DNA from 2 places in the Pseudarthrobacter sp. YAF2 genome. Region 1 is predicted to be linked to the other one. Evidence: riboswitches for the same ligand, from Rfam matches in the RefSeq annotation. Region 1 holds a riboswitch; the other holds the start of a gene.

What was found. Region 1 has a riboswitch for glycine ahead of cycA (D-serine/D-alanine/glycine transporter). Riboswitches for the same ligand answer to the same signal wherever they lie in the genome.
Region 2: another riboswitch for glycine. It lies ahead of AB4Y79_RS21030 (glycine dehydrogenase (aminomethyl-transferring)); the one in region 1 lies ahead of cycA (D-serine/D-alanine/glycine transporter).

The regions. Positions count from the first base shown of each region.
Region 1 is NZ_JBFRDA010000015.1:1,450-10,311, forward strand. It holds partial or broken gene AB4Y79_RS15870 (glycine dehydrogenase (aminomethyl-transferring)) at 1-218, opposite strand, end outside; glycine riboswitch at 379-479, opposite strand; glycine riboswitch at 769-867, shown strand; glycine riboswitch at 868-964, shown strand; gene cycA (D-serine/D-alanine/glycine transporter) at 1,016-2,557, shown strand; gene AB4Y79_RS15880 (hypothetical protein) at 2,733-3,536, shown strand; gene AB4Y79_RS15885 (LamB/YcsF family protein) at 3,520-4,269, shown strand; gene AB4Y79_RS15890 (HNH endonuclease signature motif containing protein) at 4,297-5,862, opposite strand; gene AB4Y79_RS15895 (DUF445 domain-containing protein) at 6,019-7,224, opposite strand; gene AB4Y79_RS15900 (glycerophosphodiester phosphodiesterase) at 7,430-8,329, shown strand; gene AB4Y79_RS15905 (CoA transferase) at 8,337-8,862, shown strand, end outside.
Region 2 is NZ_JBFRDA010000029.1:24,307-33,168, forward strand. It holds gene AB4Y79_RS20990 (LacI family DNA-binding transcriptional regulator) at 1-916, shown strand, start outside; gene AB4Y79_RS20995 (hypothetical protein) at 1,016-1,219, shown strand; gene AB4Y79_RS21000 (DUF4193 domain-containing protein) at 1,313-1,615, shown strand; gene AB4Y79_RS21005 (AMIN-like domain-containing (lipo)protein) at 1,772-2,317, shown strand; gene AB4Y79_RS21010 (APC family permease) at 2,374-3,930, opposite strand; gene AB4Y79_RS21015 (Dps family protein) at 4,152-4,631, shown strand; gene AB4Y79_RS21020 (MFS transporter) at 4,714-6,273, opposite strand; gene AB4Y79_RS21025 (TetR/AcrR family transcriptional regulator) at 6,357-6,893, shown strand; glycine riboswitch at 7,004-7,100, shown strand; partial or broken gene AB4Y79_RS21030 (glycine dehydrogenase (aminomethyl-transferring)) at 7,287-8,862, shown strand, end outside.

The DNA of each region.
Region 1 (8,862 bases):
CCGGCGATCCGGCGCAGCTCGGCAAGGACCTCCACCTCGCTAAGGGCTTCGCTCAGCTTGAGCGCAGTTTCCTGGCGGATGGACGCGGGAACGGCGATGTCAACGAGGCCATCCACGCTGTCGTAGCCCACGGCTTTGAGCATGGTGTCGACGTCGGACTGGCGGCGTGCGCCGATATGGCGGTCAACAAACGATGTTGGATGCGATTGAATCGTCATGAGGAACTCCAGTTCTGGCCGGCCAAGGATGGCACGGCATGGGATGGGTTCCTCCCCGCTCTGTATTGGACCTGAGAGATTCCGCGTTGCCTGCTCTTGGCAGGGGACCGCTTGCACCGTCGGTGAACCAAGCACAAGCCTGGTTGCTTTCCAGAGTCGCCTCGCCATGACGGTACGGGGGCCTGAGAGATTCCTGGGGAGGATTTGCTCCTACGGCGCCTGCCCGGTGTTTCGCCGGGAGGACTCTCCCGTCACAGCTCGAAAGGCTTATTCAAATGTGGGTGATTCGGCTCACAAGGTATCGGGATTAGCCGCCGGTGGCAAATCGGGCGACTGCCGCAGGGAGCGGACCCGGAACGTGGCACCCTTCCGTCCCGCGTGCGTCGGGACAAGTTTGACTTTCGATCGTGACGGACACCACACTGAACCCCGGGACTGGCGCCGCCGGTGGCCGGCTCAACGTATCCGGAGCGGCACACCAGCCGGCGCCCATCCCATCGCATGACCCGCCGCGGCCCCCAGGGCTGCGGCGTCCAACTGAACATGCCTTCGACCTGCGGCGGGAGAGCCCTGCCCGGTACATTCAACAGGCGCCGTAGGAGCAAATCCTCCCCAGGAAACTCTCAGGCCCACGTACCGCCGCGGACAGGCAACTCTGGAAAGCAGCCAGGCATGTCCCTGGCTCACCGACGGTGCAAGCGGCCCTGGGCTGCGGAAACTCTCAGGTTTACTACAGAGCGGGGAGGAACCAAATCTTTTGCGGCCCCGAAAAGGCCGCTTTATCGATGGAGTTCCTCATGGCGATTCATCCCCCCACGTCCAACGGCGAACCAGCCCGCAACCAAGGCGGCACTGCGGCAGCCCGCAGCGAGCCTCCCCACCTGGAGCGGCAGCTCACCAACCGGCACATCCAGCTCATCGCGATCGGCGGAGCGATCGGCACCGGCCTGTTCATGGGATCCGGCAAGACCATCTCCGCGGCCGGACCATCCGTGATCTTCGTGTACATGATCATCGGCTTCATGCTCTTCTTCGTGATGCGGTCCATGGGCGAACTGCTGCTGAGCAACCTGAACTACAAGTCCTTCAGTGACTTCGCGGCTGACCTCCTCGGACCGTGGGCAGGCTTCTTTACCGGCTGGACGTACTGGTTCTGCTGGGTGATCACCGGAATCGCGGACGTCATCGCCATTGCCGGCTACTCAAAGGAACTCTGGCCGGCGCTGCCGCTCTGGATCCCGGGCCTGGCCACCGTTGCCATCCTGCTCCTGCTGAACCTCGCCACCGTCAAGGCTTTCGGTGAGACCGAGTTCTGGTTCGCCCTCATCAAGATCGTCGCCATCGCTGCCCTGATTATCGTGGGTCTCTTCATGATCTTCACCGGTTTCCAAAGCGACGCGGGCACTGCAAGCTTCACCAACCTGTGGAGCCACGGCGGGTTCTTCCCCAACGAGTTCATGGGCTTCGTGGCCGGATTCCAGATCGCCGTGTTCGCCTTCGTGGGCATCGAACTGGTGGGCACCACCGCGGCCGAGGCCAAGAACCCCGAACGCACGCTGCCCAGGGCCATTAACGCCATCCCCGTCCGCGTGCTGCTCTTCTATGTCGGCGCGCTGGTCATCCTGATGGCCGTCACTCCGTGGACCCAGTTCGCCGCAGGCCACAGCCCCTTCATCGGCATGTTCTCCCTGGCCGGCCTTGGTGCCGCAGCCACGGTGGTCAACCTGGTGGTCCTCACCTCGGCCATGTCTTCCGCGAACTCCGGCATCTACTCCACCTCCCGCATGGTCTTCGGACTGGCCCAGGAAGGCGACGCCCCCGGCATGTTCGGCCGCCTCTCCACGAGGAAGGTGCCCAGCAACGCACTGTTCCTGTCCTGCGTCCTGCTGCTGTCCGGCGTCGTACTGATGTATGCCGGCCAGGACGTTGGCAAGGCCTTTGAAATGGTGACCACCGTGTCAGCCGTCTGCTTCGTCTTCGTCTGGTCGATCATCCTCGCCAGCTACATCTCCTTCCGGCGCCGCCGGCCGCACCTGCATGCGGCGTCGAAGTTCAAGATGCCCGGTGGCATCCCCGCCGTATGGGTGGTGTACGCGTTCTTCGCTTTCGTCCTGTGGGCCCTGACCACCCAGCCCGACACGCTGGTTGCACTGCTGGTAACGCCCATCTGGTTCGTCGTCCTTGGCGTGGCATGGGCCATCCTGCGCCGCCGGCCCGCCCATCTTGCCCGCTTCGAGGTCTTCCGGGCAGAGCTGCGCGCGGATAACGCTGCGGCCGGGCGCAGTGGTGGCCAGGACGCCGGGGCGGCAGAGCACGAGGTCCAGCAGGCCAGGAAATAACGGCCGACGGCGGGTTGCAGCGGCGGCGGTGAGGTCCAGGTGCTGCATCCTGCCGCCGCAGCCGACCGGCCGGGGAGCCGCAGACCCGAAAGTTCAGCATGCTTAGTGTTCATCCGCATAGGATGGAAAAGCACGGCAGCCCAACCGCTGCAGGTCGATTTGAATGAAGGTGACCATGGCCCGGCGCAGCAATCCCGCAGTACGCATCGCACAGGAAACCGCCCACAGCGCAATGTTCGACGCCGACGGCAAGCCCAAGCCCGGTATCCACAACATGCTGCTGAAGGCAGTGCAGATCCAGCGGCCCCTGGTGGTCGGCTATATCCGCAGGCTCCAGAAGAAGCATCCCCGGGCCACCGCCGCCCAGTTGGCGCACATCGCAGAGCGTGACTACCTTCGGGCCGTGGCCGGCGGGGGCGCCCTGGTGGGTGCCACCGCCGTCGTCCCTGGTGTTGGAACTGTCGCCTCGCTGGGACTGTCCGCGGCCGCCACCGTCGGTTTCCTCGAGGCCACAGCTCTTTACGCAACGTCGCTGGCTGAGCTCCACGGCATCCGCCTCACCAATCCGGAAAAAGCCGGCACCATGGTCATGGCCATCATGCTCGGTGAGGAGGGTACCGCCCTGCTGGGCACGCTCACCGGCCAGGCAGCCGGCAACAGCGCCGGCAACGCCTGGGGGAGCGTCCTCTCCAGATCGATGGTGGTGCCGGGCTTCGGGAGCGTCCGGAAGCGGGTCCAGGCGGCCTTCCTGAAGAACCTCCTGAAGCGCCAGGGCACTGCCTTGTTCGGCCGGGCCCTGCCATTCGGGATAGGGGCTGTTGTGGGCGGAGCCGGTAACCTCATGATGGGCCGCGCTGTGGCCAAGAACGCGCGCGAAGCGTTTGGGCCGATGCCGGATACCATTCCCGGCGAGCTGACCGCCGCTGCCGCGCCGGACAACCTGACGCTGGAAGGCAACACACTTGGATCTCAACGCTGACGTAGGTCAATCATTCGGCTCCTGGACCGCGGGTGGCGATCCGGCGATGTTCCAGTTGGCCACCAGCGCCAACGTGGCCTGCGGCCTCCACGCCGGTGACCCCATCACCATGCTTGACAGCTGCCGGGCGGCCTACGACCTGGACGTCACCGTTGGGGCGCACCTTGGCTACCGCGATTTGGCCGGCTATGGCCGCCGCTCGCTGGACATGAGCTTTGACGAGCTCTTCGGTGACGTGCTGTACCAGCTGGGCGCGCTCGACGGCGTGGCCCACGCCGTGGGTGCCTCAGTGGACTACGTAAAGCCGCACGGAGCCCTGTATGAGGCATTGATCCACGACGCCGAGCAGGCCTCCGCGGTGGTCGCGGCAGTCAACGCCTACGATCCCGGCCTTCCCTTCCTGGGCTTCTCTGGCTCGGAGCTGTTGAAGCAGGCCAAGGAAGCCGGTCACCCGGTGTTTACGGAGGCCTTCGCTGACCGCGCCTACCTCGGCGACGGCAGCCTGGTGCCACTCTCGGAGGAGAACGCGGTCCTGCACGACGTCGATGCGGTCGTCGAACGCGCCGTCCGCCTGGCAACTCAAGGCGATGTGGTGGCCGTGGACGGAACCGTGGTTTCGATCCGCCCGGATTCGCTGCGCCTTCAGGGCGGGAGCCCTGCCGCGGTAGAAATGGCGGCCCGGATCAGGGCAGGACTTGAGGCCGCAGGCGTAGGACTGGAGTCCTTCGCGTAGGGACCTGTCGCGGGACGGCAGGCCGAGTCAACCGGACAGTGCGAACGGTTTGGTGAAGAACTCCGCCCACACCGGGTCCTCGGGTGAGAGGTCGTGGAGGTCTATGAGTTTGTCGTCGTCCGGTTCCCACTGCGGGAGGTCTTCCGGGCTGGGATCTACACCTTGGGTTACAGCGGGCATCGGGAAAAGTCCCGCCGGCCAGTGGGTTGGTTCGGGGTCTGGGTGTTCGGGGTTGTAGTGGCGGCCTGTTGGTGAGGTCCAGCCCGGAGAGCGGTTATCCGTCGCGGGGTCGGGGATCCATGGCCGGGCGTGTTTGAGCCGGTGATGTTTGGGGCAGAGTTGTCCCAGGTTCCGGACGTCTGTTCTACCGCCGTGTTCCCAAGCGGTGAGGTGGTCGGTGTCGTTGTCCGGGGTGCGGTTGTTGCAGCCGGGGAAGGTGCATTTTCCGTCTCGCATCCGGATCCACTGTTTGATGGTTTCGGGGAGCCGGTAGCGGGTGCGGCCGATCTCCAAGGGGGCCCCGTCGCGGGGGTCGACCAGGACCCGGAAGAACGACTCCGCCCCGTCCGCGACGAGTTTGCGTGCCATGGATGCTGGGATGGGGCCGTGGCCGTCCAGTTCTGCGGGTTCGTCAGTGATGCCGAGCAGGGAGAACACCGGCACCATGACCAGCACATCGGCCCGCGGGGTGGGGACTTTGCCCATTTCCGTGGCGGCTCCTTCAATCGGAGCACTGCGGGTGTCAGCGGTGGTGGCGTTTCCTGCACCGAGGAGGAGCGAAGCTGCGACGTCGGCGCGGAGCTGGGACAGCGTCCGCTCTTCCGTGGGGCCTTGGAGGCCGCGGGCGGTGGCGGTGGTGCGGTTCCAGATGGCGCAGGCGGTGTCGCCGGGAAGGCAGAGCGAGATCCAGGCCATGCCGTCCCGGTCCGGGCTGTAGTCCATCCGCCGGTCCGCCACCTCCTTCGCGTGCCGCTTCGCCAATGTCTCGGGATGGTGGCGCTCCCGCCAGGCGCGGACCTTGGCCCGGAACCGGGACGGCGCGAGTTCACCGGGCGCAGCGCCGCGGGCCGGGTTCGGCGCGTCGGGGTCGAAGAAGTGAGCCACCAGCCCGCCGGCACCGGCCGGTGAAAGGCCTTCGGTCTCGTCAGCAACAATTTTCGCGTGCGGCCAAGACAGGTCCCCGGCAGACAGAGCCGCCAGGACCGGCGGCAGGGCGCACACCCGCCGGGACTGCTCCACGAACGCGCCCGCAGCGCCAGAGCTGATGGTCAGGACCCCTGCGATCTCTTCTACGGCAGAAATCTCGGCATACGTCCGCTCATGCACCGGCGCGTCCGGGGCAAGCAGTGCCTGCTGCAACCCAACGCACTCCACCGCGTCCCGGGCTTCTACGGCGGCCAGCCGTGCCTTCAAACGGGACGTTACCTCCAGCCGTTCCAGCCGGAGCTCGTACCGCCGCTGCAGCACGTCAACACCGGCACCAACACCAACCCCCGCAGCCAGTAAAGCGTCCTCACGATCCAGCACATCAAGGGCAGCAACAGAGGCATGGATACCCTCCAAAGCCACCCCACTACTGCCGCTGATCGTCATGGAAACATCATCCATCGAGGCACCGACATTCTGACTTGCGGCCTACTCCTGACGTACGCACCCTGCTCGTGTCCTGCAATGTCGGTTACTGCCAAGGCGCCGCGCACGCCCAGCCTCGTGCCGCCGTCGTACGTCTTTGCGCAGCGCAGAAAAACGTTACCCAAAGATCAGCTGCGCCACCGTGAAGATCGCCAGCCCTGCCAGGGAACCCACCACCGTCCCGTTGATCCGGATGAACTGCAGGTCCTTGCCCACTTGCAGTTCGATCTTCTGCGAGGTCTCCTCCGCATCCCAGCGTGCCACGGTGTCCGTGATGACGCCGGCGATGTCCGAACGATAGGTCCTGACCAGGTAGCCCGCTGCGTCGCCGATCCAGGCGTTGACCTTCCCCGCCAGTTCTGGGTCCTCGACCAGCCGCGACCCGAAGTCCCGGACGGCTGCCTTGAACTTGATGGTGAGTTCGCTGTGGGGATCGTCCACGGCCCCCAGCAGCGCATTCTTGACGGTGCCCCACGTGCGGGACGCCAGTTCGCGCACCTCGGGGTCCCCCAGGACCTGCGCCTTGATGTCCTCCGCGCGGGCGATCATGGCCGGGTCGTGCTGAAGGTCCTGCGCGAGGTCGTTCAGGTACTTGTCGATCGACTGCCGCACCTGGTGGTTGGGGTCGGCCTGGACGGCCCGGACGAACTTCAGGATCTCGACGTACACCTTGTCGCCCACCAGGCCGTCAACGAACTGCGGCACCCACGTGGGGGAGCGGTCGGACACCAGGCGGCTGACCGTCTCGTGGTTGTCGTCCACCCAGTCTGCGGCGCGGTCCACCATCAGGTCCACCAGCGTGTGGTGGTGCCCGTCATGGAAGATCCGCTCGGCGAGCCTGCCCACCGGCGGCCCCCACGGCGGGGTGAGCAGATGCTTGCGCACCATGCCCTCGATGACTGCCTGGACGTCGTCGTCATTCAGGACCTTGAAGGCGCCGCGGATCACGGCGGCCCCCTCCTTGGCCACCCGCTCCGCACCACCTGGCGTGGCCAGCCACTGGCCGGCACGGCCGGCGATGTTGACGCTGGCCAGCTTGTCCTGGACCACCTGTTCGGAGAGGAAATTCGTCTCCACGAACTCGCCCAGGGAGGCCCCGATCTGGTCTTTCCGGCGGGGAATGATGGCGGTGTGCGGAATCTTGATGCCCATGGGGTACTTGAACAAAGCGGTCACGGCGAACCAGTCGGCCAGCGCACCCACCATGCCGCCCTCGGCGGCCGCACGAACGTACTGCAGCCACGGATAGTCCTTCTGCAGGGCAAACGCGAAGACAAAAATCACGGCCATGGCAATCAGCAGGCTCAGCGCCAGCAGCTTCATCTTCCGCAGCGCTGCCGCCTTTTCGGCGTCACCGGAACCAGGCTCCCGGGTGACGACGGCGCCTGCCGCCTGGGTGCCCTGCGGCACCTGCCGCGTCGCCTCCGCTGGTGCATCCTGCGTGGCGTGCCCGGTAGTTGCCTCAGAGTTCACCTGCATGTGCCAAGCCTAGCCCCGAAGGCGGAAGCCGGTCCGCTACCGTGTGAGCATGACAACTGACGAGTCTGTGCCGCAGCGGCCGTTGGTCTACGCCCACCGGGGCTCAAGCGGCACCTATGCCGAACATACCCGCGCCGCCTACCTGCAGGCCCTGGCTGACGGGGCCGACGGGGTGGAGTGCGATGTCCACCTGACCCGGGACCAGCACGTGGTCCTGCTCCACGACGCCAACCTGGACCGGACCTCGGACGGGACGGGCCCGGTGGGGGACCGGACGCTGCATGAACTGCGGCAGCTGGACTTCTCGTCCTGGAAAGGGGTGCGGATCCCCGAAACGTACGGCGCCCGCTCGGAACAATTCCTGACCCTTCCGGAGCTCCTGGACATCCTTCGTGGAGCGGGCCGCCCCGTGGGCCTGGCTATTGAGCTCAAGCATCCAAGCCCGTACCAGCTCAAGCTGGAGGACCGGGTACTGGAAGTGCTCCGCAGCGAAGGCTGGGAGCCCGAAAGCTCCGCGCTGGACAACGTGGCCGTGACCTTCATGAGTTTCAGCCCCGATTCCGTCCGCCACCTCCTGGAGTCCGTCCCGCCCCGGTACATTTGCCAGCTCGTGGACGATCTCACCGTCCACGAGATACGCGGTGGCCTGGGCGTGGGCCCGATTACCGGCGGAGCGATCGCCAACCTGATGAAGGCCACCCAGCTGGAGGGCGAACAGATCCTGGACGACTGCCTGGTGGGCATGGCTGGCCCCGGCATCGACTACGTCCGCGAACGCCGGGACACCGTCCACCGCTGGCTGGACTCCGGCCGGCGCTTCCGGGTCTGGACGGTCGACGCGCCGGAGGACGTTGAACTGTGCCAGGAATTCGGTATCCAGGAGATCACCAGCAACTACCCGGCCCGGGTCCTGGACCAGCTCCACGTGGCGTCACCGCAGGCGAAGTAGGGCGGCCGTGGCGGAGGGCGGCGTCGGCGGATCCTTCCCGCGCAGGTGGTGGGCCGGGCCGCTGGATGTTGAGGGCCTGGCCCTGCAATCGGTGGGAGCAGCGGCGGAGGCGCTGAACCGGTACACGGGTGACCCGGGCCGCTTCAGCACCACCGCGGCCCTGACGGCGGCAGCCTTCGATTCCTTCGGGCACTTGCGGATCGACGGGCGCCAGCCGCGGGGCTTCGCGCCACTGTCCGGCTTCCGGCGCACCGCCGACGGCTGGATCCGGCTGCACGCCAACTACCCGCACCATGAGCAGCGGCTGCTGCAGGCGCTGGGCGCATCGTCCGCCGAAGGGGCAGAGCAGGAACTGCGCACCATGCCGTCCCTGCAGGCCGAAGCCGTCATCCAAGGCAATGGCGGGATCGCGGCAGCGGTCAGGACACGCAACGAATGGCTGGCCACGGACATGGGCCGCGCCGCCGGCCAGGGACCCTGGATCGCGGTGGAGTTCGCCGACGGCCGGACGGCGGGGCTGGGCCTGGGGGATC
Region 2 (8,862 bases), on a different contig from region 1:
CCCCAACGTCAGCACGGGGACACGGCACAAGGTGGAAGCGGCGATTGCCGAACTTGGCTACCGCCGCAACACTGCCGCCCGCAGCCTGGTCACCCGGCGCTCGCAAACCATCGGTGTCTTGGGCAGCGAGCTGTCGCAGTACGGCCCCGCCAACACCATGCTGGGAGTCGAACGGGCGGCGCGGGACGCAGGGTACTTTGTCAGCGTTGCTGCGCTGCGGGAAGTCACCAGGGACTCGATCCTGGACGCCGTCAGGCACTTCCTGGACCAATCGGTGGACGGAATAGTGGTGATTGTTCCGCACTTGGCCACGTTGGCGGCGCTGGCGGAATTGCCTATTGGCGTTCCGGTGGTGGCCGTTGGCTCCGACGGGAATGACGCTGTTGGCGGTGTCCGGGTGGACCAGCGCAAGGGAGCCGAACTGGCCGTCCGGCACCTCTTAGCGCAGGGCCACACCCGGATCGGGCACGTCGCGGGGCCGCAGGACTGGATTGACGCCGTGGCGCGGTCCGACGGCTGGCGCTCCACCCTGGCGGCCGCCGGGCTTGAGGCGGATCTTCTGATCGAGGGAGACTGGAGCGCCGGCAGCGGCTACGACATTGGCCGGCGGCTGGCGGCTGACCGGCGCGCCACCGCCCTCTTCGTGGGCAACGACCAGATGGCACTGGGGATCCTGCGTGCCTTGAACGAAGCAGGCCTGGACGTGCCGAAGGACGTTTCCCTGGTGGGCTTCGATGACCAACCCGAATCCGCGTACTTCAGCCCGCCGCTGACGGTGGTCCGGCAGGATTTCGAAGAACTGGGCAGGCGCTGTATGCAGATGATGCTCACGACGTTCGACGGCGCAGAGGGACCGCGGACTCTTGTGGTGCAGCCGGAACTGGTCCTGCGCAGCAGCACGGCGCCACCTGCCTGAAGAACCCCCTGAAGAATCCTCCTGGATTCGGCAACGGATTTAATCCGGGGGAGACCGGGGCGAAACGTGGCCACAACAATGCCTGCGTAGGTTTCAGGGATGACGGCTACCCTGCTTGCCCGGCTCCGCGACTGGGCCCTGGACACCTTTACCTGTGAATCCGAGTCCCAGGCCACCGCGGCGATGGCCGACGCCACCCGGTGGGGGTGGCTCCCGGCACTGAGCGGTGTGTCCGTCGGAGCCGACCAGGCCCGGTCGGAGCACGCCCGGACAGGCGCTGCTACCGGCGAAATGTCTGCTTGACCACACTATTGCGCCGGTAGCGGGATCATGGCCTAAACTGCTGCACTGAGGTGCCTGAAATGGCGCTGTGCAGCAACGAAAGTGAACACGCTAATGGCTACCGATTACGATGCTCCACGCAAGCAGGAAGAAGAGTCTCCCGCTGACTCCCTCGAGGCCCTCCAGGCGTCCCGGAGCGGCAACGCGCAGACCGCAGTCATCGATGTCGACGAGAACGACACCGCTGAAGGCATCGACCTCCCCGGCGCCGACCTGTCCAACGAGGAACTCACCGTCATTGTGGTTCCCGAGCAGTCCGACGAATTCACCTGTTCGTCCTGCTTCCTGGTCCGCCACCGGTCGCAGGTGGCCCGCGAAAAGGACGGCCTGAAGTACTGCCGCGACTGCGAGGGCTGACCCCTACCCGTTCTTTCCGGCGCCGGTTGCCCCTGTGGGGTGGCCGGCGCCGCGTTGTCTCACGCCGCCGTCGTTACCAAAATGCTCCCTCGTTTCCGGCTTCCAACGCTCCTACGCTGGAAGCATCCAATGGCTTTATTCCTGGCTGGCGCGGCAATGAAAAAATTCTCTGTTTGGCTCTCGGCCATCCTGCTGGCCGTGGGGGTGGGATTCGTGTCCTCGGGCCCGGCGTCCGCCGCCCCATACTGCGGCCTCACCTGGGGCTCGCTGGCGAAATCCGGCCAGGATACCGGTACGGCATCCGTCACGAACGTCAGGACGGGCCAGCACTACTGCTTCGACCGGCTGGTTGTGGACCTCAACGGGCCCGCCGTCTCCTACACAGTGCAGTACGTACCCCGGATCGAGCAGGAGGGCTCGGGGTCCGTCATTCCCGTCAGGGGCGGTGCACGCCTGCACATCAGCATCAAGGCCCCCTCCTACGACCAAAACGGGAACCCCACCTACACCCCCGGAAACACCACTGAACTGAGCAACGTTTCCGGGTACCAGACTTTCCGCCACGTGGTTTCCGCGGGAAGCTTCGAGGGCTACACAAGCCTGGGACTGGGCGTGCGGGCGCGCCTGCCGTTCCGTGTACTCACCTTGGATGGGCCGGGCTCCGGCTCCCGCTTGGTGGTGGACGTGGCGCACTACTGGTGACAACGAAAAAGGTGCCGTGCCCCGGGCGGGGCACGGCACCTTTCGTACTTACTGACCTATTCCGGGACCACCAGGGCGGGCGTGTCCTTCTTGAGCGTTTCGCCGCGGAAGAAGCCCGGGTGCGTGCGGGACACCACCAGCATGACGACGGCGCCCAGGGCCAGTATGCCGATGCCCAGGATGAACACCAGGCCCACACCGAAGACCTCCGAACCACTGCCGAACTCCGGCGCCAGGCTGTCCACGGCGGTCTGGACGAACACCACGAACAATCCCACCCCGCCCACTACAGGGCAGACCAACCGCAGCACGAAGTGGCGCATGCTGTTGAACAGGCTGTGGCGGAAGTACCAGGTGCAGGCCAGCGCCGTAAGGCCGTAGTAGAAGCAGATCATCAGGCCCAGGGCCAGGATGGTGTCATTCAGGACGTTTTCGCTGACCACATGCATCACCGCGTAGAACCCGGCGGACAGGATTCCGGCGGCAATGGTGGCGTAGCCCGGCGTCGCGAACTTCCTGCTGATCCGGCTGAACGGTTCCGGCAGGGCGCCGTAGTGCGCCATGGCCAGCAGGCTCCGGGACGGCGACATGAACGTGGACTGCAGTGAAGCCGCGGAGCTGGACAGCACGGCGAGGGACATCAGGATGGCGAAGGGGCCCATGATGGGGGAGGCCAGGGCCGTGAAGATGTTCTCTTGGTTGTCCGCGTTGTTCAGGCCGTTGCCGGTATCCCCGACGCCGGCGAACATCATGGTGGCGATGCTGACCAGGAGGTAGATGGCCAGGACGATCACGGCGGTGAGGGTGCCGGCCAGTCCGGCAGTCTTCTGGCCGTTCGCTGTTTCCTCGTTGACCGTGAGGCACACATCCCAGCCCCAGTACACGAAGATTGACAGCGAGATGCCGGCGGCAATCTGGCCGAACGTCTCGATCTTGGTGACGTCGAACCAGTCCCAGCTGAACGGGATTGCCGTTTCGGACGTGGACCAGTTGGCGAAGGCCATGGCAACGAACAGGCCCAGGACCAACAGCTGGAATCCCACCAGGCTGTATTGCACCACTTTGGTGGTGTGCAGGCCGCGGTAGCTCACCCAGACTGCCAGCGCCACGAACACGAAGCAGGTAATGACGTTCAGCGCCTTGTTGTCCGCGAGGCCTGCCAGCTCGGGGGAGCCTGCGACCTGGGACAGGAAGAGATAGAAGAAATCGACGGCGACGCCGGCCAGGTTGGACAGCACGACGATGTTGGCGGCCAGCAGGCCCCAACCGCCCATCCAGCCGATCCAGGGGCCGAACGCTTTGGTGACCCAGGTAAAGGTGGTGCCGCTGTCCGGGGAATCGGCGTTGAGTTCCCGGTAGGCGAGCGAGACCAGGATCATGGGGATGAAACCGATCAGGAAGATGACTGGCAGCTGGAGCCCGGCTTCGTTGACGGTGGGTCCAAGCGCGCTGGTAAGCGTGTAAGCGGGGGCGATGGTTGAAATGCCCAGGACGACGACGGCGAGGAGCCCGAGCTGGCCGCCCTTGAGTCCCTTGGCGCTGATGCCGTCCGCGGACGGCGCATGGGCATGGGGACCGGATTTTGAGGTACTGGTGCGGATTGTCTCTGTCATGGCACCACTTTCTGGAAGGCCGTGAGACGGAGGTCACTATATGAATGGCGTTCATTTAGTATGAGGGTGCCGGCCCTGTGATGCAAGACGCAATATGAATCACGTTCGTTTATGACTGATCTCCATAATTAGTAAGCTCACTGAGAAATTTCCGGATTGCCCACCGCAGGGCCGTCCGTCGCTGGTAGCGTCGGCCTTACTGGACCAATCGAGGAGGATGCATGAAAGCTTCACCGACCCTGACCAACAACCTGCAGGCTGTCCTGGCGGACCTGATCGAACTGCACATCCAGGGCAAGCAGGCGCACTGGAACATTGTGGGAACCAATTTCCGCGACCTCCACCTGCAGCTCGACGAAATCGTCGACGCGGCCCGTCAGTTCGCCGACGACACGGCCGAACGCATGCGCGCCCTGCACGCCCTGCCGGATGGCCGCAGCGCCACCGTTGCCGAATCCACCAGTCTGGCCCAGTTCCCCGAGGGGCTGATCAGCACCAAGGACGCTATTGACCGGATCGTGGCCGCCCTCGAAGCTGCCGTGGGCACCATGCGGAAAGTCCATGACGAGGTGGATGAGGAAGACCCCACCTCCGCGGATCTCCTGCACGAGTTCATCGCCCGGCTGGAGCAGTTCGCCTGGATGGTGCAGGCCGAAAACATGAAGCCCACGGCCAGCGTCACTGCCGCGGACTCCAAGTAAGCCACGCGTCCCGCAGTTGGACGTGTGGGCGCCCGGTACCGGAACTGATCCGGTACCGGGCAATTTTTTTGCCTTCGTTGGGTCAGGCGGCCTTCGGCACCTTGCGGAGGACGACGGCGGCCAGGACTGCCGCCGTCGCCATCAGCACCAGCCCAATCGCCGCCGTGATGTGCACGCCGGAATCGAACGCAGCGGCGGCGGCATCCCGGACGGCGTCGGCCAGCGGGCCGGGCAGGACGGCGGCCGCTTCCATGGCGCCGGCCAGCGTTTCCCCGGCATTGTGCAGCGAAGTCCCCGGGAGCATGGCGTCCAATCCGGCCGGGAGGTGCAGGTTGTGCTGGTAGGAGGCAGTCAGGATGGATCCCAAGACGGCCGTACCCAGCAATGAGCCCACCTCGTAGCCTGTTTCGGAAATGGCGGCAGCGGCACCGGATTTTTCCGGCGGAGCGGATCCCAGGATGAGGTCGTTCGAAATGGTTTCCGCCGTCCCCACGCCCAGCGCCAGGATCAGCAGCGCCGCCAGCAGCAGTGCGGGGCCGCCGTCGTGGTTGCCGAACGTCACCAGGCTGTAGCCCGTAGCGCTGAAAGCCAGGCCGGCACCCACCACATACCCCGGCCGCACTTTGCGGACCAGCGGCACCACCACCAAGCCGGCAACCACTGTGGCCGCGAGTGCCGGAATCATTGCCACGCCCGCGGCGGACGGGGTCAGGCCCTCAAGGAGCTGGAGATGCTGGGCAAGGAACAGGATGAAACCATTGAAGGAAAACAGGGCCAGGATGTTGGCACTGATGGCCATGCTGAACACCCGGTTCCGGAACAGCGACATATCCAGCAGGGGGTGTTCCAGGCGGTGCTGGCGCCGCACGAACACTACGCCCATCGCCAGGCCGAAAGCCATGCTGCCGAGGCCGGCCGGGCCTGGCCCCTCGGTGGCAATGTCCTTGATGCCGTAGACCGTGGGAACCATCACCAGCATGGACAAAAGGATGCTCGGGACATCCACTCTCCCCGGCGACGGGTCCTTGGATTCCGGGATCAAGATCCGCCCGAGCGCCAGCAGGGGAAGCATGAGCGGCACCGCCACCAGGAAAATGGCGCCCCACCAGAAGTGCTCCACCAGCCAGCCCCCGAAGATCGGCCCCAGAGCGGCTCCACCCGAAAAACCTGCCGCCCAGATGGCGATGGCCATCCGCCGGCGGTTGGGCTCCGGGAAGATGTTGCGGATCAGCGACAACGTGGATGGCATCAGCATCGCCCCGAAGAAACCCAGTGCTGCCCGTCCGGCGATCAGCCACTCCGCGGTGGGCGCAAAAGCCGTCGCGGCGGACAGGCCGGCAAAGCCCATGCTGCCGATGATCAGCAGCCGGCGCCGCCCGATCCTGTCGCCAAGGCTTCCCATCGACACCAGGAGTCCGGCCAATACCAGCGGATAGGCGTCAATAATCCACAGCAGGTGTACGCCGGAGGGTTCCAGGGCGCGGGTGATGGCCGGCAAGGCGAACGTCAGGGCGGTGTTGTCCACGGCGACGAGCAGCACTGGGAACATGAGGAGCCCCAGCGCGAGCCAGTCGCGCCGCGGGGAGCGTGTGGCTGGCCCGCTGGCGGGTGCGGGCGCCAGGGTTGAGGGGGAAGTCGTCATGGAATAACTATACCGTCCAGACGGTATAGTTTGAAATGCGGCGATTTCCCGTTTCTCCGCCGCCGCGGGGCATGATGGGAAGCATGCCTCGACAGCCAGTAGCCCGTGATGCGGTCCTTGACGCCTTCGAAACCCTGCTGATCGACGTGGGGGAGCGGGCGGCCACGCTTGATGCAGTCGCCAAGAAGGCCGGCGTATCCAAGGGTGGCCTGCTCTACCACTTCCCCAACAAGGAAGCGCTCATTGAGGTGCTGCTGGACCGGTTGGACGGGCTGGCCAAGGAGGACGCCGATGCCATGGCCGCGGCCGGCGAGGGGGCGGCTGCCTACTTCATTCGGTCCTCCGTGTGGGCGGACACTCCGCTGGACCGGGCCATCGTCGCCGCCACCAGGCTTGCGGAGGTGGCGCACCAGGAAACGCGGCGGCGTTTCGCAGCTATCCAGCAGCGGTGGCTGGATGAGATCGCGGCCGATGTGGGGCCGGGGCTGGCTAAGGCGGTCCTCTACATGGGGGACGGGCTGTATTTCAATGCCATGCTGTCCGTCGGCCCGGCGCCGCAAGGGGGAGCGGACGCTGACGTGGCGGAACTCCTGGCAGCTCTGGAGCGGCTCCGCAGGTAGCCTTCGCCATTTGCCGGGAAGGGTTGCGGCATAGGACAATGGAATGTTGTGAGGGCTGTCACCGGCCCGAATGATCCAGTACATGACTGGTCCAACAAGTGAATAGCCTTTGATCTGCGGCGGGAGAGTTCTGCCGGTGTACAGGCAGGCGCCGTAGGAGCAAATCCTCCCCAGGAATCTCGCAGGCCCCCGTACCGCCGCGGCGAGGCACCTCTGGAAAGCAGCAGGCGGTTCTCCTGTCCCGATTGGGGCGCGGAGCTGCTGTGCTCACCGACGGTGCAAGCGGGTCCTGCCAGGCAGGAACCGCGGAAACTCTCAGGTCCAATACAGAGCGGGGAGGAACCCGACTAGCTGTGGCGTACCCTGCGCCGCCTGAGTAAATGGAGTTCCTTCGTGCCGGTTAGCCCAGCCTCCACCACCTTCGTAGACCGCCATATTGGCGCGCGCCGCCAGGCCGACGTCGACACCATGCTCAAAGCCGTTGGCTACGACACTGTCGACTCCCTGGTTGACACCGCCGTTCCTAAAGTCATCCGCCAGGAAACCGCCCTTCGCCTGCAGGACGCCCTCAGCGAAGTGGAAGTCCTCACCGAACTCCGGAAGCTGGCCGCAAAGAACAAAACGGCCGTGCAACTGATCGGACAGGGCTACTACGACACCGTCACGCCGCCGGTGATCCGCCGGAACATCCTGGAATCGCCGGCTTGGTACACCGCCTACACCCCGTACCAGCCTGAGATCTCGCAGGGCCGGCTCGAGGCACTGCTGAATTTCCAGACCATGGTCCAGGACCTGGTGGGACTGCCCATCGCCAACGCCTCGCTGCTGGATGAAGCCACCGCCGTGGCGGAAGCCGTGCTGCTGATGCGCCGGTCCAACAAGGCCAAGCCCGCCGCCGACGGCAAGACCGTCCTGGACATCGACGTGCTGCCGCAGACCATTGCCATCGTCCAGGGCCGGGCCGAGGCGCTCGGCTTCGAGGTCGAGGTTGCGGACCTGTCCCAAGGCCTGCCCGAGGGCGACATTAACGGCATCGTGCTGCAGCAGCCCGGCGTTTCGGGCCGGGTCTGGGACCAGTCCGGCGTCATCGCAGCCGCCAAGGAGCGCGGCGCTCTGGTCACCGTTGCCGCGGATCTGCTGGCGCTGACCCTGATCACGCCTCCGGGCGAGCAGGGCGCGGACATTGCGGTCGGTTCCGCCCAGCGTTTTGGCGTGCCGTTGTTCTTCGGCGGCCCGCATGCCGCGTATATGGCTGTCCGCAAGGGCCTGGAGCGGTCGCTGCCCGGCCGTCTGGTGGGCGTGTCCAAGGATGACGCCGGTGTTCCCGCCTACCGCCTGGCGCTGCAGACCCGTGAGCAGCACATCCGCCGCGAAAAAGCGACGTCCAACATCTGCACCGCGCAGGCGCTGCTGGCCATCGTCGCCTCCATGTACGCCGTCTACCACGGCCCGGACGGCCTGAAGGCGATCGCCGAAACGGCCCACGGCCACGCCCGCAGCCTGGCTGCCTCGCTTGCTGCTGCGGGAGTCAAGGTCCTGCACCAGAGCTTCTTCGACACCCTGACTGTGCGGGTCCCCGGACGCGCGGCCGCCATCATGGCCGACGCCGAGGCACGCAGCATCAACCTGCGCCTCATCGACGCCGACACGGTGGGCATCTCCCTGGACGAAACCACGACGCCGGCCATCGTCGCCGAGGTTGCCGGGATCTTCGGTGGCACGATTGCCGATCACGCTGGCTTTGCGCTGGAGACCGCAGTCGAGCGTTCCTCCGACTACCTGCAGCATCCGGTGTTCAACACCCACCGCTCCGAGACCCAACTGCTGCGCTACATCCGCAAGCTCTCGGACCGGGACCTGGCTCTGGACCGGACCATGATCCCGCTGGGCTCCTGCACCATGAAGCTCAACGCCACGGCCGAGATGGAGGCCATTTCCTGGCCGGAGTTCGCCTCGATCCACCCGTTCG